DNA from 3 places in the Psychrobacillus sp. AK 1817 genome. Region 1 is predicted to be linked to each of the others. Evidence: predicted binding sites of a transcription regulator. Region 1 holds the regulator's gene; each other region holds the start of a gene.

The links. Region 1 encodes LexA, which represses DNA repair genes until DNA is damaged. Its sites were predicted from a motif close to CGAACATATGTTCG; they were not measured.
Region 2: the regulator LexA is predicted to act here: its motif matches at 4,886-4,899, upstream of uvrB (excinuclease ABC subunit UvrB).
Region 3: the regulator LexA is predicted to act here: its motif matches at 2,026-2,039, upstream of recA (recombinase RecA).

Annotation. Positions count from the first base shown of each region.
Region 1 covers NZ_CP031739.1:785,755-793,056, reverse strand. The annotation lists gene D0S48_RS04065 (hypothetical protein) at 1-366, opposite strand, end outside; gene D0S48_RS04060 (DinB family protein) at 1,001-1,450, opposite strand; gene D0S48_RS04055 (hypothetical protein) at 1,647-2,033, shown strand; gene lexA (transcriptional repressor LexA) at 2,164-2,784, opposite strand; gene D0S48_RS04045 (cell division suppressor protein YneA) at 2,960-3,271, shown strand; gene D0S48_RS04040 (YneB family resolvase-like protein) at 3,268-3,915, shown strand; gene D0S48_RS04035 (DUF896 domain-containing protein) at 3,980-4,213, shown strand; gene tkt (transketolase) at 4,301-6,301, shown strand; gene D0S48_RS04025 (YneF family protein) at 6,450-6,671, shown strand; gene D0S48_RS04020 (alpha/beta hydrolase) at 7,028-7,302, opposite strand, start outside.
Region 2 covers NZ_CP031739.1:3,574,471-3,581,772, forward strand. The annotation lists gene D0S48_RS17905 (FAD-binding oxidoreductase) at 1-849, opposite strand, end outside; gene D0S48_RS17910 (enoyl-CoA hydratase-related protein) at 917-1,693, opposite strand; gene D0S48_RS17915 (EAL and HDOD domain-containing protein) at 1,845-3,077, shown strand; gene D0S48_RS17920 (YhjD family protein) at 3,199-3,552, shown strand; gene D0S48_RS17925 (competence protein ComK) at 3,549-4,091, opposite strand; gene D0S48_RS17930 (IDEAL domain-containing protein) at 4,271-4,501, shown strand; gene uvrB (excinuclease ABC subunit UvrB) at 4,965-6,947, shown strand; gene uvrA (excinuclease ABC subunit UvrA) at 6,954-7,302, shown strand, end outside.
Region 3 covers NZ_CP031739.1:969,231-976,532, reverse strand. The annotation lists gene D0S48_RS05145 (helix-turn-helix domain-containing protein) at 1-45, shown strand, start outside; gene pgsA (CDP-diacylglycerol--glycerol-3-phosphate 3-phosphatidyltransferase) at 96-674, shown strand; gene D0S48_RS05135 (competence/damage-inducible protein A) at 690-1,946, shown strand; gene recA (recombinase RecA) at 2,119-3,186, shown strand; gene rny (ribonuclease Y) at 3,789-5,342, shown strand; gene D0S48_RS05120 (TIGR00282 family metallophosphoesterase) at 5,419-6,216, shown strand; gene D0S48_RS05115 (stage V sporulation protein S) at 6,303-6,569, shown strand; gene D0S48_RS05110 (2-oxoacid:acceptor oxidoreductase subunit alpha) at 6,834-7,302, shown strand, end outside.

The DNA of each region.
Region 1 (7,302 bases):
AACAAACATATTTTGTGGAAGAATTTCCTCGTAAATAGCAGTGGCAAATGTATAGCTGTCCAATTGACCATTGGATGATCCAAATCTTAGTTCATCCCAGCGTACTGCTAAATCTGTTACCTCCATATAAGCTACTCTCACATCGTCCAGATAGTATTGCACCAGTTCCTTATCTGTAGATACCATTTCCTCCTCAGGTACTGTTGCCTCTTCTTTTGAATCTGATTTGTTTTCCTCAGCCGCATTCTCTTCTTTTGTTACTACTTTCTCTATCTCTTTTTCAGGTTTTTCTTCCTCCTTTGCTACGGAGCAAGCAGTAAGGCCCAACATACAAGAAACCATTATTAAAAATAACCATTTTCGCATTATGAAAAAAACTCCTTTTGGCTTTTAATCCTGTGCTTATTAAAAAAAGCTAAGAACATATTGTATAACTTGGTTTAAGATGATAAAAAAATTGTTGCTTTTACAAGGATTTAGTTGAGCAAATGTAAGGTCTGGCGTTAGTTCCTGTACTTGATTTATTATTTCTCACGATAAGAAAGGGGATTTCAGTCGGCTTTAAAATATGCACTTATTTACTATATTCATCTCTTAAAATGAAGTCACTGCTATAAGGAAGGAAAACGGGTTTTTGTTAGCGTGGATATATACGACAGGTTACGAGAACAGTAGGATTAGAAAATGTATTTAAATAACATTTTTATGGAAAATAAATATTGAGGCATGAAGTGGCATGGAGAAGAAAAGTCCTACTATGTAGCTCTTAAATAATCAGATGTGGAATTGGAGGGACGCATATAGATATTACTTTTCAATCAACAACAGCGGAAACAAAAAAAGGAAGACAAGAATTTTTATTCTAGTCCTTCCTTTTTTGTTGAATCTAAAGATTTGAGGATAGAAGAGCCAAATTAATGTAGCGAAATAATGGGATCAATTGTTTCACCCCCATTAAATAATTTTTGAACAATATTCTCAGTTGGACAATGAAGCTAATTTAAAAAAGAGGTTTAGGAAAACCATTGAAATGAGCTATGATGCCAATTTGTCCTATGTGGTATGCTTCGTGACTATATATATGATGGAATACCCAGTTATAGGTTGGGGGAGAAGGAGGAATCCAACCATCAGAAAATTTAGGGACTTCAATCAGTTGATTAAACTGTTGATCAGTTAAGTTATTTAATATTCCGTCTGTATGTATGCGAATATCTTGATAAGCTTTAAGTATTTCGAACGGAGAGGAGTTTTTGTCTAAAGTCAAAACTAACTTTTGTTGGAGTGCCACTTCATTAATCCAGAAATCCTCACTAGTAGCAATATGTGAAATAACCCATGCCAAATTATTTGGATAGGTTGGTGAGGTTTTAAACCAGCTTTCTTCTTGTAAACTATTTAAATAAGGTAATAACGTTTTTCTGTAATCATTCCGATATGGAAAAGCCAAATAAATCAATCCTTTCTATTAACAAAAATTAAATATAAATTTTAATAAACAAATGTATTCATTTATGAATTTCTAAATATTTTTTATTGTTCCGATGAATTAAAATAGGATAAAGAGCTTACAAATCTGATGTTAATATAGTACAATGCTACTTATATATATATCTGTAATTCCGGAAATAGTGGAGGGATAGAATGTGGATGCAAATGAATTAATTAATGTGATTAATCATAGTATAGAAAAGTTAGATTATGCTTCAGCAAGAAAATATATAGAGGAAAATCTAAATCTAGTTAATATAAATAAACATTTACTTATTGACAATGCGAGAAGTGTGTTAGTTTACATAAACGACACCCTAGAATCAGGAGCCCAGCCTTTAACTCGCCAAGAAGTTTCCTTGATTTACACGATTAATAAGCATGCTACGAAATTTGACGTTAGAGCTTTGAGAATGATAATAAGAGATAACCCGTCCTTGCTAATAAGACAAGACATCAAACATTATTTTAATGAAGATGCAAAGACTCTCTTAGAGGGAATGAATGTAATACCAAAACAATCAAAACAAGCAATAATATAAACAAAACCCCTTCATGTCTCGAACATGAAGGGGTTTTTCGATGATCTAAACAAAAATGTCCACTTTCTTGTTAGATATGATATCGGCTCAAAGTAATCATACTATGAAAATTGTAGAAGTCAAGCAATCATTAGTGAATATGTCGGTAAACTCCTACTACTTTTCCTAAAATAGAGACTTGATTAACAATAATCGGATCCATCGCAGAGTTCTCCGGCTGTAGGCGGAAATACGTTTTTTCTTTAAAGAATCGTTTTACTGTTGCTTCATCCTCTTCTGTCATTGCTACAACGATGTCCCCATTGTTAGCAGATTGCTGTTGTTTAACAATGACATAATCTCCATTCAAGATTCCAGCTTCAATCATACTATCACCCATAATTTCTAACATAAATAGGTGATCATCTGAAGTACCAAACGTTTCAGGAAGCGGGAAGAATTCTTCAACGTTTTCAATTGCAGTAATAGGCATACCAGCTGTAACCTTCCCAACTAAAGGAACATGCACAACTCCCTGCCTTTCGACAGTAGCCTCTAAACCATCTAATATTTCTATTGCACGTGGTTTTGTAGGGTCTCTACGAATTAAACCTTTACTTTCCAATCTTGCTAAGTGTCCATGTACAGTAGAACTTGAAGCAAGACCTACTGCCTCACCAATTTCACGTACGGATGGTGGATAGCCTTTTTTACGAACTTCTTCCTTTATAAAAGCTAGAATATCTTCCTGTCTTTTAGACGCTTTCTTCAATGAGTTCACCTCTTTTAGTAATAAATTCCCTACTAGATTAATACTTATTAATAGTATACCAGTGTCCTGAAAATTATGCAAACATAGGTTCTAATATTTGTTGACAAAAACAAATGTTCGTATTAATATTAGAACATACATTCCGAACAAACATTCTAATTTTGGGGGTTTTTTTATGAATTGGGTAAAAAACAATTATTTTTTAGCATTATTTTTAGGACTAAATCTTATATTTATGACAACTATGGTAATCTCACATACAATAACAAACGAGGAAGACTCACACATCAAAATAGAACAAGGGGATTCCTTATGGGCTCTTGCAACAAAATATGGCATAGAAGATTCAAGGGAAGAATGGGTTAGTCAGGTAATAGAAATGAATAATTTATACGATACCTCTATTAAAGCTGGGGATGTTATAGTTGTTCCTAAAGTAAGTGAGAACCTTCACTTAAATTATGGAACAGAGGTAGCGGGAGAATGAAATCAGTTATTTATTGTCGAGTAAGTACAGACAAATCCACACAAGAAACTTCTTTAGAGAGACAAGAGGAAGAGTTGATAGATTTTGCTAAAAAACAGGGCAGTGAGGTTTCTCAGGTTTTTGCAGATCAGCATAGTGGATATGATGTTGAGAGAGATGGGCTATTAGAGATGCTCAATTATGTAAAAGAAAATGATATCAAAGCGGTGTTTGTGCAAGATGAAACTAGAATAGGTAGAGGTAATGGTAGAATGGCTGTCCTTCATTTACTTCAGAAAACAAACACATCGGTCTATACGTTACAGGATAAAGGTATATTAAACTTAAATGAAATGGATTCTATGCTTTTAGAAATCCTTGCCTTGGTGGAGGAATATCAACGTAAAATTCATAATGCCAAGATTAAAAGAGGAATGAAGCGCGCGATATCAAAAGGCTATCGTCCAGAAAAGAATTTAAAAACTCGAGGAAACCCTGAGGGAAGAGAGCGAATAGATATACCTGTTGATGAAATTGTCCGATTACGGAACGCAGGGCTCACATACGAGGAAATCACCTCTACATTAAAGGGATTAGGTTTTAATATAAGTAAAGCAACTGTACATAGAAGATATATGGAATTTAAAGAGACTCACGAAGGGTAAAGACTTGCACTTCGTGTGTTTTTTTCATACCTTTATATAAGAGTTAGTTGAAAGGATGAAAAATATGTTAAGTAAAGAAAAACTAGCACGTATTAATGAGCTGGCAAAAAAGTCTAAGTCCAGTGGATTATCTATTGAGGAAGCAAAGGAACAAAGTGCTTTGCGCAAAGAATATTTGGAAACATTTAGAGCAACAATGAGAGATACAATAGAAAGTGTAAAAGTTATCGACCCTTCTGGAAACGATGTTACACCAGAAAAGGTACAACAAGCGAAAAAGGGTAAATTTCTGAATTAACTAATCATTTCAGAAACCATTGATAATACGCGAATTGTTGTCTAAACTATTATTATAGAAAAAATTTTGTTCGAGAGGATGTCATTCATGTCATTACAATCAGATCTATTAGCAATTACGACTATTCGTACTCTATCTATCGATGCAATCGATAAAGCAAACTCTGGTCATCCAGGTCTTCCTATGGGAGCTGCACCAATGGCGTACACATTATGGACAAAACATTTACGCCACAACCCAAGCAATCCTAATTGGTTTAACCGCGACCGCTTTGTTTTATCAGCAGGTCATGGCTCAATGCTGTTATACAGCTTGCTACACCTTGGTGGTTATGATCTACCTATGGAAGAGATTAAAAACTTCAGACAGTGGAACTCTAAAACTCCCGGACATCCAGAATTTCGTCACACAGCAGGGGTAGAAGCAACAACTGGTCCTTTAGGACAAGGTATAGGTATGGCTGTAGGTATGGCCATGGCAGAGGCGCATTTAGCTGCTACTTACAATCAAGAAGGACATTCTATTGTTGATCATTATACGTATGCATTATGCGGAGATGGAGATTTGATGGAAGGTGTAGCTGCTGAAGCTATTTCTCTAGCGGGACACTTAAAATTAGATAAACTAATCGTATTGTATGATAGTAATGATATTTCGTTAGATGGAGATTTACATAAATCTTTCTCTGAGAACATTGAAAAACGTTTTGAATCATACGGATGGAACCATATTTATGTAGAAGATGGTAATGATATTGAAGCAATTTCAGCTGCAATCGACAAAGCTAAATCACAAAACGATAAACCAACAATTATCGAAGTGAAAACAGTTATTGGATTTGGTTCTCCCAACCGCTCCGGAAAAGCAGATGCTCATGGTATGCCGCTTGGCAAAGAAGAATCTCTATTAGCTAAAGCAGAATATAAATGGTTATTCGAAGAAGATTTCTATGTACCAGAGGAAGTTTATGAAACTTTCAAGGAAGCTGCTGAGCGTCAAGGTGTTCAAGAAGAAGCTACATGGAACGAAAGATTAGCTACTTATGAAAAAGAGTTCCCAGAGCTAGCTCAAACTCTAAAACAAGCGATTAATGGAGAGATGCCTGCAAACTTTGCAGATGCACTTAAAACTTATGAAGAAGGAACTTCACAAGCAAGTAGAGCAGCTTCAGGTGAAGCTATTAATGCTATCGCTCAAAATCTGCCTTCATTTTTCGGAGGAAGTGCTGACTTAGCTGGTTCTAACAAAACGACTATTAAAAATGCTGGAGATTTCTCTGCAGATAACTATGCGGGCAAAAACATCTGGTTTGGTGTTCGTGAGTTTGCAATGGGAACTGCTCTTAATGGTATGGCCCTTCATGGCGGTCTACATGTGTTCGGTGGGACATTCTTCGTATTCAGTGATTATGTACGCCCTGCAATTCGTCTATCCGCATTAATGGGATTGCCAGTAACATATGTGTTCACTCATGATAGTATTGCAGTAGGGGAAGATGGACCAACTCATGAACCAGTTGAGCATTTAGCTTCACTAAGAGCTATGCCAGGCTTATCAGTAATCCGTCCAGCTGATTCAAATGAAACAGCGGAAGCATGGAAATTAGCTGTATCCTCTAAGGATCAACCAACTGTGTTAGTGCTTTCTCGTCAAAACTTACCTACACTTAAAGGTTCTGTAGACCAAGCTAGTGAAGGTGTGGAAAAGGGAGCTTATATCGTTTCACCAGTTGAAAATGCAGAGGGTATCTTACTTGCAACAGGTTCAGAGGTTGGACTAGCAGTAGAGGCTCAAAAAGCTTTAGCAGAAGAAGGAATTCAAGTTTCTGTAGTATCTATGCCATCATGGGATAGATTTGAAAAACAAGATACTGCATATAAAAATGCTGTATTGCCTTCTAACTTAACAAAACGCCTTGCTATTGAAATGGGATCTTCTCTTGGATGGCATCGTTATGTTGGATTCGAAGGTGACGTTATTGCAATAGACCAATTCGGTGCAAGTGCACCTGGAGAGATCGTAATGAAGGAATATGGCTTTAGTGTAGGAAATGTTGTTTCTAAGATGAAAAATCTACTACAAAAATAATATTCTTCTTTGCAATTCGAATACTTTCTCTTAAAAGTATTCGAATTGCTATTTATCAAAGAATTTATATAGAATGCCTATGAAATTTATAGTATAATTTCAATTGGTGTCTTGTACACGTAGAGAAGTTGGTAAAGGAGGAGAAAAATTGGATACTTGGATATGGGTTGTTATAGTAATTGTCGCTTTAATCGGTGGTGTTGTAATCGGATTTTTTGCAGCACGACAATATATGATGAAATATTTGAAAGAAAATCCACCAATCAATGAACAAATGCTACGTATGATGATGGCACAGATGGGTCGTAAGCCATCCGAAAAACAAGTGAAACAAATGATGAACCAAATGAATAAAATGCAAAACAAATAATTAAAGGCACTCATTAATTGGGTGCTTTCTGACTGTAAACATCTCAAACTAATTGAGCTGTTTGCAGTTTTTTATATACACTCATTTTATTTTAGGATTATTTCTAGTATGAAAAAGGATTACTTCAAAAATATTTGTTGAATTTTATTAAAGTAGACTCCCAAAGAATATAGATTCTCTTTAAGGAGATTTTCACTCTGAATTTATTATGTAAAGATTTCAATTAGGAATGATTTGTTATCAATAAAAATAAAAAGAGGATTCCAATTCTATAATGGAATCCTAATCTTAAAATTTTATTATTCAATATGCTTAATTAATGGAATATTAATCGTTTAAAATCAAATTAGAAATGCCTATTTTTCCCCTAGCAAGCTATATTGCTTTAAAAAATCTGATACAACTTCTTCATATTCCTTGCTATTTTCATTAAACGATTTAGCGTGTGCTCCTACATCGAATAATTTGAGCATTTTAGGTCCTTTTTTCTTTTCATATAAATCTTCTGTCATCTTTGGCAAGATGAAATCATCCTCCATACTATGAATAAATAAAACAGGTTTTTCTATTTTATCTACTACATCAATCGGAGATACCAAATTCAAGGTGTAACCATCTCGCCATTTTAAGA
Region 2 (7,302 bases), 1.3 Mb from region 1:
AATTATTGTTTCTCTTTTTAACTTTGAATGGCTTTCCAATATTGATTGATTGTCTGCTAAGTAGTAATCAGTTACATACATATCCTCTAAAAAATTGTTGGGTGCAACAGAAATTCTGGCTAAATGCATTTTGACACGTTTATCCTGTAAAATTTGTTCACGGAAATAGGAGCTGTATTCATCAAAGGCAAAGGAATTGGTACGTATTTGATAAAGCTCATCATCCGTTAAATGCAATGTAACGTCCAAAATGATTCCAAATAATCCGTAACCTCCTATAACCAAAGGAAAAAGTTCAGCGTTTTCTTTTCGGCTAACATGAAGAATTTCCCCATCAGCATTCAGTAGTCGGAAAGATTCAACTGTATCGATTAAGGAGGTATACTCAATATTTCTTCCATGAACATTTACGCTCAATGAACCTCCAACAGTAAAAATATTCTGAGACTGGCTGACCTTAAGAGAGAGCCCATAGGGATTGATATAGGATTGAATATCTGCCCATGTTACTCCACTTTGAACTGTTATCATTTTGTTTTTTTCATCTAGCTCTAGTATTTTGTTATACCCCTTCATATCTAGTAAAATCCCATTCGGATATAAGGTTTGTCCCCCTTGGCTATGCTGCATACCTGCAATAGAAATAGTTTCTTTATTGTGGCTCGCTTCTTGCACAATTCTTTGAATATCCTCTACTTTCCCAGTAGATTCAATTGACTTCATTTTGACTGGCAATAAACCCGCAGAATCTTCAACGAGTTGGGTAGCTTGTTTTGTTTGAAAAAGTGTGTAAGATGCGACGAACAAAACTATGTAAAAGACACTAAAAAGGATACGAGATTTATTAATGATTTTTCTCCTCCTAATATAGATAAAAAAGAGATAGTGCCATTAAGACAATATCCCTTTTGTTGTATTATTTCCCCTTAAAAACAGGCTTTCTTTTTTCGTTAAATGCATTTAATGCCTCTACACGATCCTCGGTTGGAATAGTGACCTCATAAGCCTTACGTTCAATTTGTAAGCCGGTTTGTAAATCTACGTTCATTCCTTTTTTTACGGCAAATTTCGCTTGCTGAAGTGCTACAGGGCCATTTGCAAGGATAAGGGCTGCGAAGGTCTCGGTTTCTTGCTTTAACGTTTCACGACTAGCAACTTTAGTTAAAAGTCCATATGTGAATGCTTCATGTGCTGTTAATCTCTTAGCTGTTAAGATAAGCTCCAGCGCCTTCGACTCTCCAATTAAACGTGGCAAACGCTGTGTCCCACCAGCCCCAGGAATGATGGCCAAGCTTGTTTCCGTTAGTCCCATTAGAATGTCATCTGCTGCAATCCGGAAATCACATGCGAGTGCCAGCTCAGTACCACCTCCAAAAGCATAACCATTTAACATGGCAATGGTTGGCTGTGGCAGGTTTTCAATCATAGAAAATACTTCACCTATTTTATATATATTTCGCTTTACTCGTTGCTCTGTTAATGTTCTACGCTCTTTTAAGTCAGCCCCAACACTAAAGGACTTTTCGCCAGAGCCTGTAAAGATTACTAGTCTAATGTCAGGATTAATGCGAATGGATTCGGCTATTTCTCCAAGCTCGCGTAGCATGTCGTAATTGAATGCATTCAATGCCTCGGGTCTATTTAATGTCACATATCCAATATTACCTTGTTGTTCATAAGCAATGGTTTCCATTATATCTCCCCCTAAAATACGATAAGTTTCTCATATCTTAACATATCATTTTATGATTATTCTGTCACTAAAGGAAAAAATAGGTCGTTTTTCCTTACTTTTTTTGATACAATAGTTATAAATTACATTTCTTAGAACAAGAGGAATTAAAATGGATATCTTTATTGCAAGACAGCCAATTTTTAATATAAACGAATCGTTATTCGGTTTTGAATTGTTATATAGAAACAACGAAGACAATTCTTTCCCAGAAGTGGATGCAGATATGGCTACCATTGATGTGCTAACGCATTCATTTCTTACTATAGGTATAAATGAGCTTGCAGGTGATAAGCTATGCTTTATCAACTTTACTGAAAATCTTCTCGATAAGGAAGTTTTAAAAAGATTTCCTTCCAACAGAATTGTGGTGGAGATTTTAGAGGACATTATAATTACGCCAAGTATTATACAAAATATTAGACAGATAAAAGCAATGGGCTTCCTCTTGGCATTAGATGATTTTGTACTAAAAAATAATGTTCTTTACTATGAAGAATTATTTAGTATTGTTAACTTCATCAAAATAGACTTTCTTTCTAGCTCAATAGAGGAGCGAAATGCTGTTGAAAAGATTGTTCAAACTAATTATCCTCATATAGTTTTGCTTGCAGAGAAGATTGAAACCCGTATCGATTTCTATGAGGCAAAGGCAGCAGGCTATAAATTGTTTCAAGGCTACTTTTTTGCCAAACCTGAAATCATTAAGTCCACGGAGATTCCAGGTAATATAATGCAGTATTTGAGACTGATTAGTCTTTTGCGCAATGAGGAAGCCACTTTGGATGAAATAGCTATTGAAATTGAACGTGATGTTTCTTTGACCTTTAAGGTGCTTAAATTGATTAATTCATCAGCTATTAAAACTCGCTCCAAGGTTCGCTCGATCAAGCAGGGTGTATTGATGCTCGGGCTTGAGGAAATCAATCATTGGATTCATGTATTAATGCTACGTGAAGCACATAACACACATAACGGAGACGGACTAGCTATTATAGAGGCATCCTTGTTTAGAGCGAAATTTTGTGAGCTGTTAGCGAAAGAAAAGCGTCTACATAATTCCTCTGAATATTTATTGGTAGGGATGTTCTCCTTAATGGATACATTATTGCATAGAGAAATGGAGCAACTAGTAAGAGAATTACCTCTTTCAGATGAAGTAGCAGCGACTCTGTCTGGTACTAAAACAGACCTGACGGCTTTCTTAGACTTAACAATTGCTTATGACGAGGTACGCTGGACTGATATGTTTGAAGGTGCTGAGACAATCGGTATTGATTTCCCCTCACTTAATAACTTTTATAAGGAGGCCCGTCGGTGGGCTTCTGAAATAGTTACTCAATAATACTACTGCCAATTTTCGGATTGGCAGTTTTTTTATTGAATTTCTTTTCTTTCCATTGCATTTTCTTTGATAAGTTGTAATATAATAAGAACAAGTGTTCTTAAAAAGAAAGGTGATTAAGATGCCATTAATACCTGAAGAGGCGATTCCTTATTTTGAAAATATGATTTATCTTCCTATGGTATTTACCATCTTGGAAAAGGATCGGACGATTTTTGAAAAGGCTCCCTTCAAATTAAACAGACCATATATAAACATTGTCGAAGAAGCAGTGAAGCAGGTACAAAAAGAGTTAAAAGACACACATATTTACATGAGGAGGCATAGTATGAAAGTGCTCCGAGGAGAAGGAGATGATATGTTCACAGAATATGTATTTTTTCATGGTGGCTACGAGGAGCATCGACGTTATTTGAATGTCCGTCTTCGTAACCGCGTAGAAGAACTACTTACAATGTACTTAACCATTTCCTAATCGATTGGTAATGTTTTTCGAACTGCATGTCTGGAAGTTATAAAACCGTGGTTTAAAAGATGGCTCATTCTTTTAAGAAAATGGGTACTTAAAATATTGGAATAGGCAATCTGACGGCTGATAGTATTCGTAGAAACAGGAACATCAATTGTGTCACCGTTCGGTAAGACGATAGTAGAGCCTTTTTGAGTAGGGTAGAATGCTTCAATTGCTTGAAAGGAAAACCAGATATTTAAATCAGATTTAGGAGAAAGGATAGGAAGCAAAATACAAGGCGAACCATAGTCATGCGCAAGTACAATTGGAAGCTTAAAGTAGTTACCAATGGTTTCTCGAGACAAATTTACAGCATGTTGAAAGGAAGAACCGTAGAAAGCACAGGAGTAGCGAACAATTTCATATGGCTTTTTACTTACAATGAAAGACTCGCCAGAAAAATTAATAACTTTCGTGTAAACTTTGTTATTTACTACTAAAGGTTGAAGGGACGCTGTTTCAAAGGAAATAAGATGGGATTTATTCTCATATTTTTTTGCCAGAAAATTTCACTCCTTAGTATAATATAATTTAAATTATAGTTAAATTTGGAAATAAATCAAGTTAATATATCTAATTATTAAAATATTTGATGTTTACTATATAATCTAAATTTTCTTAAAATGATTGCAAGTAGCCTTTAGCTTTTATATAATATAAAAAAGGCATCGGGGTGATTATAATGGACAAACAATATTCATATACAGATTTTATGAAAGCAATGGGACAAACAGGGAAAGAAAGCTCCGCAGAAAAATTGTTAAACGAAATTTATCTTGATATGTTTTTAAATGTTGTCCACCGGGAGCAAAGGAGTTATCGATTACTAGAGTTGATAGATGAGGCGTTGGATCGTAAGGACAGAAAAGCATTTAACGAATATACAAATGTTTTGCTCCAACTAAAGAGTTAAACAAAAGCCGCTTATGCAGAGCGGCTTTTTTCTATTTATGGAGTTGAATTTAAAAATGAGTTAATTTCATAAATAGAGCCTTGCCATTAAAAATGAACAAGTTTCACTTAGTTGTTTGGATGATGGTCATCGCGCAGAATGCGTAAATCAATGTAGGCAGTAAGATTCATCGTTTAAAACGATTTCTTCAAATAAGTGGACTTCAATTTTTCTAAGATAGTAAGGGCTTCTTGTAGAAACAAAAATAAAAATTATTCCTTTACTCTTTGACAAATTAGAATCTTATGTAGCTTTTTCTTGAAAAGAGGGTAGTAATACAAGGAGTAATATTTTATTCAAACGTTGCTACATCAATAGTCCAACATACTCAAAATAAAAAGTTTTAAAACGTATGTTCGTTTTAATAGTGTTAGAAAAATGATTATGTTACACTAAATTTATTAAGCACACGGGAGGCAAACATATGGAACAAATCTTTGATTTACAATCTCCGTATGAGCCGGCAGGGGATCAAGTAGAAGCGATTAAAGAACTAGTTAAAGGAGTAAAGAAAGGTAAAAAGCATCAAACATTACTAGGGGCCACAGGTACCGGTAAGACCTTTACTATTTCTAATGTAATTCAACAAATCAATAAGCCAACCCTTGTAATGGCCCATAACAAAACACTGGCAGGACAACTATATAGTGAGTTCAAGGAATTCTTTCCTAACAATGCAGTAGAATATTTTGTTAGTTATTATGACTACTTTCAACCAGAGGCATACGTACCACAAACAGATACTTATATAGAGAAAGATTCAAGTATAAATGAAGAAATAGATAAATTACGACATTCTGCCACTTCCTCATTATTTGAGCGTAAGGATGTCATTATCATCGCTTCAGTTTCCTGCATTTATGGTTTAGGGAATCCAGAAGAATATAGAGAGATGGTTGTGTCTTTAAGAACAGGTATGGAAATCGATAGGAATCAGCTATTAAGAAAGCTTGTAGATGTTCAATATGAACGTAATGATATTAATTTTACTCGTGGAACATTCCGTGTCCGTGGAGATGTGGTGGAGATATTCCCTGCTTCCCGAGATGAGAGATGCCTAAGGGTAGAATTTTTTGGTGATGAAATAGATAGAATTCGTGAAGTAAACGCATTAACAGGAGAAATATTAGGAGAGCGTGACCATGTAGCTATTTTCCCTGCATCCCACTTCGTAACTAGAGAAGAAAAAATGAAAATAGCGATTAATAATATTCGTCAAGAGCTAGAAGAGCAACTAACTATCCTTCGCAGTGAGGATAAATTGTTAGAAGCTCAGAGATTGGAGCAACGGACCAATTATGATTTAGAAATGATGGAGGAAATGGGATTCTGCTCTGGAATAGAAAACTATTCTCGTCACTTAACATTAAGAGAAGCAGGAGCGACACCCTATACATTATTAGATTATTTTCCAGAGGATTTCTTGCTCGTAATAGATGAAAGTCACGTTTCGTTACCTCAGGTTAGAGGAATGTATAATGGGGATCAGGCTCGTAAATCAGTATTAGTGAATTACGGCTTCCGTTTGCCATCAGCTTTAGATAATAGACCTCTAACATTCCAGGAATTTGAGGGACATGTAAAACAAGCAATCTATGTATCAGCAACACCGGGACCATATGAATTGGAGCATACACCAGAAATGGTTGAACAAATTATTCGCCCAACTGGTTTATTGGATCCAGTCATTACCGTAAAACCTATTGAAGGTCAAATAGATGATTTAATCAATGAGATTTATGAAAGATCGGCAAAAAATGAACGAGTACTGATAACTACTTTGACGAAAAAGATGTCCGAGGATTTAACGGATTATTTAAAAGAAATAGGCATTAAGGTGCAATATTTACATTCTGAGGTAAAAACCTTAGAACGAATTGAGATTATTCGAGAGCTTCGATTAGGTACTTATGATGTTTTAATCGGCATTAACCTGTTGAGAGAGGGGTTAGACTTGCCAGAGGTTTCACTAGTTGCTATTTTGGATGCCGATAAGGAAGGATTCCTACGTTCGGAACGTTCATTGATTCAAACGATTGGTCGAGCAGCCCGAAACTCCAACGGAGAAGTTATTATGTATGCAGATAAAATGACAGATTCCATGAAAAAAGCAATCGATGAAACAAAGCGTCGTCGTACAATTCAAATGGAATATAACGAAAAGCATGGCATTACACCTAAAACAATTGTGAAGAAAATAAGAGAAGTAATTAGAGCCTCTCAAGTGGCTGAAGAAGAGGAAAGCTATGCACAGCAATTAACTAGTGGAAAAGTCTTAACTAAAGAGGAAAAGGGTAAACTACTAGAAAAGCTAGAAAAAGAAATGAAAGATGCTGCAAAGGCGCTTAACTTTGAACGGGCTGCTGAATTACGTGATGCAATTTTGGAGCTCAAGCTGGAAGGATGATGATTGGTGAAAAACCAAGAGATTAATATTCAAGGTGCTCGTACAAATAATTTAAAAGATATAAGTATCAAAATACCAAGAGATAAGCTTGTCGTTATGACAGGTTTATCTGGTTCTGGTAAGTCTTCCTTAGCCTTTGACACTATTTATGCTGAAGGACAACGACGTTATGTAGAATCCTTATCGGCATACGCAAGACAGTTTCTAGGCCAAATGGATAAACCAGACGTTGATTCAATAGAAGGGCTATCACCGGCCATTTCGATTGATCAAAAGACGACAAGTAAAAATCCAAGATCTACAGTAGCAACTGTTACAGAAATTTATGATTATATGCGATTGTTATATGCTCGGG
Region 3 (7,302 bases), 180 kb from region 1:
ACGGATAAAAGCCCACAAAATTTAGTTATACAGTTCAACAAATAGTCATCGATGAGATGGCTATTTTGTTTGAAAGATGAAAGGAGTTTTTCAAAATGAATATACCAAATAGAATTTCTATGTTTCGAATTTTTTTAATCCCAATTTTTATGATTTTTATGCTAGTAGACTTTAACTGGGGAGAAGTTAGCTTTTTAGGTGCAACAATCCCAACAAACCATCTAATAGGTGCAATTATTTTTATTATCGCCTCTATTACTGACTTTATCGATGGCTATTACGCTCGAAAATATAATTTAGTAACGAATATGGGTAAATTTTTGGACCCATTAGCAGATAAATTGCTTGTGTCAGCGGCATTAATAATTCTCGTGCAGTTTGGAGTTGCGCCAGCTTGGGTAGTTATATTAATTATCAGCCGCGAATTTGCCGTGACTGGACTACGATTAATTTTAGCTAATACTGGAGAGGTAGTGGCGGCAAACCAGCTTGGCAAGATAAAAATGTGGACACAAATAATTGCGATTTCATCCTTACTATTAGGAAATGTATTCTTTGAAATGTTCAACTTCCCATTCGATATGATTATGCTGTATGTTTGTCTATTCTTCACAGTATGGTCGGGATTTGATTATTTCTATTTGAATCGCAAAGTGTTACTTGACTCAAAGTAGGAAGGAAGTTTAGGAATGAAAGCAGAGATTATTGCGGTAGGTTCAGAGCTATTATTAGGTCAAATTTCTAATACAAATGCCCGATTCATATCTTCCCAGCTTGCGGAGTTAGGGATAGACGTATATTATCATACGGTAGTTGGAGATAATCCCAATCGGTTATTAGACTCCATCAAAATCGCAGAAGAACGAGCAGACCTAATTATTTTTTCAGGAGGTTTAGGGCCTACTAAGGACGACCTAACAAAAGAAACAATTGCTAAACACCTTAACAAAAATCTTGTACTTGATGATCACGCGATTATGTATATAGAAGATTTCTTTAAAAGATCAGGAAGAATGATGACTGAGAATAACAAAAAACAAGCGCTGGTTTTAGAAGGCTGTACAGTCTTAGAAAACAAACATGGGATGGCTCCAGGAATGCTACTTTCAACAGAGAACCATGCATATATGTTATTACCTGGGCCTCCTAAGGAATTGGAGCCAATGTTCCAATTTGAGGCTAAGCCACTACTACCTAAGTTATTGTATAAAGAAAACGTTATTATGTCTCATGTAATACGCTTTTATGGAATAGGAGAAGCAGAGTTAGAGACTCAGGTCCAAGACTTGTTAGACAATCAAACAAATCCAACTTTAGCTCCTTTGGCTTCTGATGGAGAGGTAACGTTAAGACTTACTGCGAAAGCAGACACTGAGGAAGAAGCATGGAAAAGCATTGAAATACTACAGGCTGAAATTTTAAATCGTGTCGGTAAATATGTGTATGGTTATAATAACGAATCCCTTGCCTCGAAGTTAAGAGATATTCTAATTGACAATGAACTAACAATATCTGCTGCAGAAAGTATGACAGCAGGTCTTTTCCAATCAGAGTTGGCAGCTGTCCCGGGAATGGGGGTTGCGCTTGTAGGTGGTGTTATCACTTACACTGAAGAGGTAAAAATCAATCAACTAGGTGTTAAGAAGGAAACCATTGATGAACACAGTGTGGTCTCTAGTCAGGTTGCTGAGGAGATGGCAATCCGTGTTAAAGAAAAATTTAATACTACAATTGGTGTAGGTATCACTGGAGCTGCTGGTCCAGACGGACATGGCGACCAACCGGCCGGTACGGTTTGGATCGGAATTGCATATGGGGACGTTGCACCAATATCCTACAAATTGAATCTTTCAGGCATGAGAAACACGAACAGATTAAGAACTGTGAAATTTGCAATCCATTATCTTATTCGTTTACTCAGAGAAGAGGGACTTTCAAAAATTTAATTTTGACTATAAAAAACGGCCCAAAATACTATTTTGAGCTGTTTTTTCCTATCAAATTATGATAGTCTTAACAAATAAACGAATAGATGTTCGCTTTTTTCTTGTAAATTTCTCAAAGACCGAGTATACTAAAGATAGTAAAAAAAATGATAGTTTCTAGGAGGAAATACATTTGGCTAATGATCGTAAAGCAGCGTTAGAAATGGCTTTAAAACAAATAGAGAAGCAATTTGGGAAAGGTTCTGTTATGAAGCTAGGAGAGAAAACAGACCGTGAAATCTCCACTTCTTCAAGTGGTTCCCTAGCTTTGGATGCAGCTCTTGGAATAGGCGGATATCCACGTGGCCGTATAATTGAAATCTATGGACCTGAAAGCTCAGGTAAAACAACAGTAGCTCTTCACGCAATTGCAGAAATTCAAAAAACTGGTGGCCAAGCAGCATTTATTGATGCTGAGCATGCATTGGACCCTGTCTATGCACAAAAACTAGGCGTTAATATCGATGAATTATTATTATCTCAACCTGACACTGGAGAGCAAGCCCTTGAAATCGCAGAAGCTCTAGTTCGCAGTGGTGCGGTTGAAATCATAGTTATTGATTCCGTAGCAGCTTTAGTACCAAAAGCAGAGATAGAAGGAGAAATGGGAGATTCTCATATCGGTCTTCAAGCTCGCTTAATGTCTCAAGCTTTACGTAAGCTTTCTGGTGTTATTAACAAATCTAACACGATAGCTATTTTCATCAACCAAATTCGTGAAAAAGTAGGCGTAATGTTTGGTAACCCAGAGGTAACACCAGGTGGTCGTGCGCTTAAATTCTATAGTTCCGTTCGCTTGGAAGTAAGACGTGCAGAAGCTATTAAACAAGGTACTGACATTATGGGTAACAAAACAAAAATTAAAGTAGTAAAAAATAAAGTAGCTCCACCATTTAAAACAGCAGAAGTAGATATTATGTATGGAGAAGGGATTTCTCAAGAAGGAGAAATCGTCGACATAGGTTCTGAATACGATATTATCCAAAAAAGCGGTTCTTGGTATGCATACAATGAAGAACGCATAGGTCAAGGGCGAGAAAACGCTAAACAATTCTTGAAGGAAAATCCAGCTATTAAAGACGAAATCGCATCAAAAATTCGTCAATCTTTAGGAATGACTTCAAACTCATTTGTTATTGCGGCACATGAACAAGAGGAAGAAGACGGCGAATTCGAGCTACTTTTAGATGATGAAAAATAAAAAGTTAAGCTTCTTCTTTTAGTGGAGAATTATAAAAGGTATTAAGAGTCTATCTCTTGATACCTTTTTTAAAAATAAAGTTTATAGCTGAGAACCCCGGGATGGCAAATCATTCCCATGGTGGAAAGTGTACATTCATCTATTATTCCTTTTTTCAAGGAAAATATTATTTGATAGCTTTATATAATGAGTAAGTTTGATCCAAACGACTTTTTAGGCGAAGACTCTTGGTTGTTGTTGGTGAGAAAGATAAGCCATCATACAACGGCAATAATCGAAGGAGAAGAGTTATGCTTCCTTGTGAAAAGCGTCCATCTAAAGTGAAAATTAACCATATCTATCACATATCAAAATATCAATAAATAAGTATTTACCTAAAATCATCCTATACTTTTCTTTTGCTCTTCATAATTTGATGACCCCCCTCCCCTAAAACTAATAATATTCTCCCGTTTCCTTGACAGAGTATTTCTACATCTATACAATTAAAATTGTATAATTTCTTTATTAAATGATAAAAAGGCTGTACAAATATGCACTAATTATTGCATATTTGTGCCAACTGAAACTTAAAAGTATAGCAATAGGGGGTGTTCGAAATGATGGAAATTATCATCTCCGCTTTGCTTGGTCTACTTGTTGGTGGCGCTGTTGGTTACACTTATCTGAAAAAAGTGAATGATTCAAAAGTGACTGGTGCAAAACAATCTTCTGCGCTCATTTTAGAGGAAGCAAAGCGAGAAGCAGAAGCATTAAAGAAAGAAGCACTATTAGAAGCCAAAGATGAAACTCACCAATTACGAAATGAAGCTGAATCTGACATCCGAGAACGCCGCATGGAACTGCAAAAACAGGAAAATCGGTTATTACAAAGAGAAGAGAACCTAGATCGTAAAGATGATGCTCTAAACAAGAGAGAAGTAAGTCTTGAGCGTAAAGAAGATGCTCTAACACAAAGACAACAGCATATCGAACAGAAGGAAAGTGAAGTGGATGAATTAGTTGATAAGCAACAAAGCGAGCTTCAACGTATTTCTACGTTAACACGAGAAGAAGCAAAAACAATTATTCTTCAAGAGGTAGAAAACGAACTAGCAACCGATATTGCTGTGATGACTAAAGAGTCAGAAACAAGAGCCAAAGAAGAGGCTGACAAAAAATCTAGAGAAATACTTTCACTTGCTTTGCAAAGATTTGCGGCAGATCATGTTGCTGAAACAACTGTGTCAGTTGTAAATTTACCAAACGATGAGATGAAAGGGCGAATTATCGGACGCGAAGGACGAAACATTCGTACGTTAGAAACATTAACAGGTATTGATTTGATTATTGATGATACGCCAGAAGCTGTTATTCTTTCTGGATTCGATCCTATTAGAAGAGAGACTGCTCGACTTGCTCTAGAAAAATTAGTACAAGACGGACGTATCCATCCAGCTCGAATCGAAGAAATGGTAGAGAAATCTAGAAGAGAAGTAGATGAACAAATTCGTGAAATTGGTGAACAGACTACATTTGACGTAGGTGTTCATAATTTACACCCAGATTTGATGAAAATTTTAGGTCGTTTAAGATACCGTACAAGTTACGGACAAAACGTACTAAAACATTCCACAGAGGTTGCATATTTAGCTGGGCTATTAGCTGCTGAACTAGGGGAAGACGTTACATTAGCTAGACGTGCTGGCTTACTACATGACATTGGTAAAGCTATTGACCATGAAGTAGAAGGTAGTCACGTAGAAATTGGTGTAGAACTTGCTAGAAAGTATAAAGAACATCCAGTAGTGATTAACAGTATCGCTTCCCACCATGGTGATACAGAGGCTACATCTGTTATTGCGGTATTAGTAGCTGCTGCAGATGCATTATCCGCAGCAAGGCCAGGTGCAAGAAGTGAAACATTGGAAAACTATATTCGCCGTCTAGAAAAGTTAGAAGAGATTTCAGAATCATATGATGGTGTTGAAAAATCTTTTGCAATTCAAGCGGGTAGAGAGATTCGCATAATGGTACGTCCAGACCAAATCGATGACATTACAGCACATCGCTTGGCTAGAGATATCCGTAAGCGAATCGAAGAAGAGCTCGATTATCCTGGTCACATTAAAGTAACAGTAATCAGAGAAACAAGAGCTGTCGAGTATGCAAAATAAGTAAAGAAAAAATGAAATTGAAATCAAAAGGCTTCGAAATGAAGCCTTTTTTTCGTGAAGGGAAGTTATTAAAATAATGAAAATTTTATTTATTGGTGACATTGTTGGATCTATTGGTAGAGATACGTTAGAAAGCTACTTGCCAAGATTGAAAAGAAAATATAATCCAGATGTAGTAATTGCAAATGGAGAGAATGCAGCAGCGGGTAGAGGCATTACAAAAAATATTTTTAACTCCCTTTTACATATGGGGGTTGATGTAGTAACTATGGGAAATCATACATGGGACCAAAAAGAAATTATGGATTTCATTGATGATACTGATTATTTAATTCGCCCAGCTAATTTTTCAGAAGAGGCACCTGGAAAAGGAATGACCTCCGTTACGAAAAACGGTCATACTATTTCAGTTATCAATATGCACGGCAGAACCTTCTTGCCGCCACATGAAGATCCATTTAAGATGGCAACTGAAATGGTAGAGGAAGCAAAAAAGCTATCGCCAATCGTATTTGTAGACTTTCATGCAGAAGCGACAAGTGAAAAGATTGCTTTTGGCTGGCATTTAGACGGAAAGGCATCTGTCGTTGTTGGTACTCATACACATGTACAAACAGCAGATTCTCGTATTCTGCCTGGTGGTACTGCTTATATTACAGATGTTGGGATGACAGGACCTTATGACGAAGTATTAGGTATGAAAAAAGAAGATGTCCTGTACCGTTTTCAAACAAATATGCCAACTCGCTTTGAAGTGCCAAAGAGTGGGCGTTCGGTACTGAGTGGATTTTTCGTAGAGGTAGATAACAAAACAGGTAAAGCGATACATCAGGAGAGAATTTATATTAACGAAGATTATCCATTTGAGGCTTAAAAAAGTCTAAATAATTTCTTCCGAGCATAAGTTAGTTTATGAACGAAAGCAAGTTCATAAATATAGCGATAAAAGGAGAAATGATAGTGGATTCTTTAAAAGTATCTTCTCGTTCAAACCCAAATTCAGTGGCTGGTGCATTAGTTGCAGTTATAAGAGAACAAGGTTATGCAGAAATGCAAGCAGTAGGCGCAGGAGCATTAAACCAAGCGATAAAAGCTATTGCTATAGCAAGAGGATTTGTTGCTCCAAGTGGCACCGACCTAACTTGCTCCCCGGCTTTCACAGATATTGTTATCTCTGGTGAAGACCGAACTGCTTTGAAATTACTGGTGGAAAAGAAAACAAAATAATATATTGTTGCAAATCGTTCTCCATAAGGAGACTTTGCACTCTATATAAAGTTATGCAAAAAGTCGCTACTTATTATAAGTAGCGGCTTAAATTTTGGGTAAAGTACATACAGTACTAATTTTTTGAATAATTGGTGACGAAGCATTTCCGTCAAAGGTCTGAAATTCTATAAAAATACAGGGAATACATAGTGAATATCCCTACTTCGTGATAAACTAATGAAGGAAAAAAGCATTTAAAGAGAATAGTAAGGAGATGTTTATATGTTGCAACAGCTTTCTTGGAAAGTAGGAGGGCAGCAAGGAGAAGGTATTGAGAGTACGGGCGAGATTTTCTCTATGGCTATGAATCGCCTAGGATACTACTTATATGGATACCGTCATTTCTCTTCTCGAATTAAAGGTGGACATACTAACAATAAAATTTGTGTACGTCCTACTCAAGTACGTACCATTCCAGATAACTTAGATATTTTAGTGGCGTTCGATCAGGAAACCATTGATGTAAATTATAAAGAGCTTACAGAACAGAGTGTAATACTAGCAGATGCTAAATTTTCACCTGAGGCACCAGAGGACTGTCTAGCACCAATGTATATCGTACCTTTTACAGAGATTGCTTCTGAGCTTGGAACTTCTCTTATGAAGAATATGGTGGCAATTGGAGCAACGTCTGCTTTATTAAACTTAGACAAAGCAGTATTCCAGAGCGTTGTCGATGAAATCTTTGGTA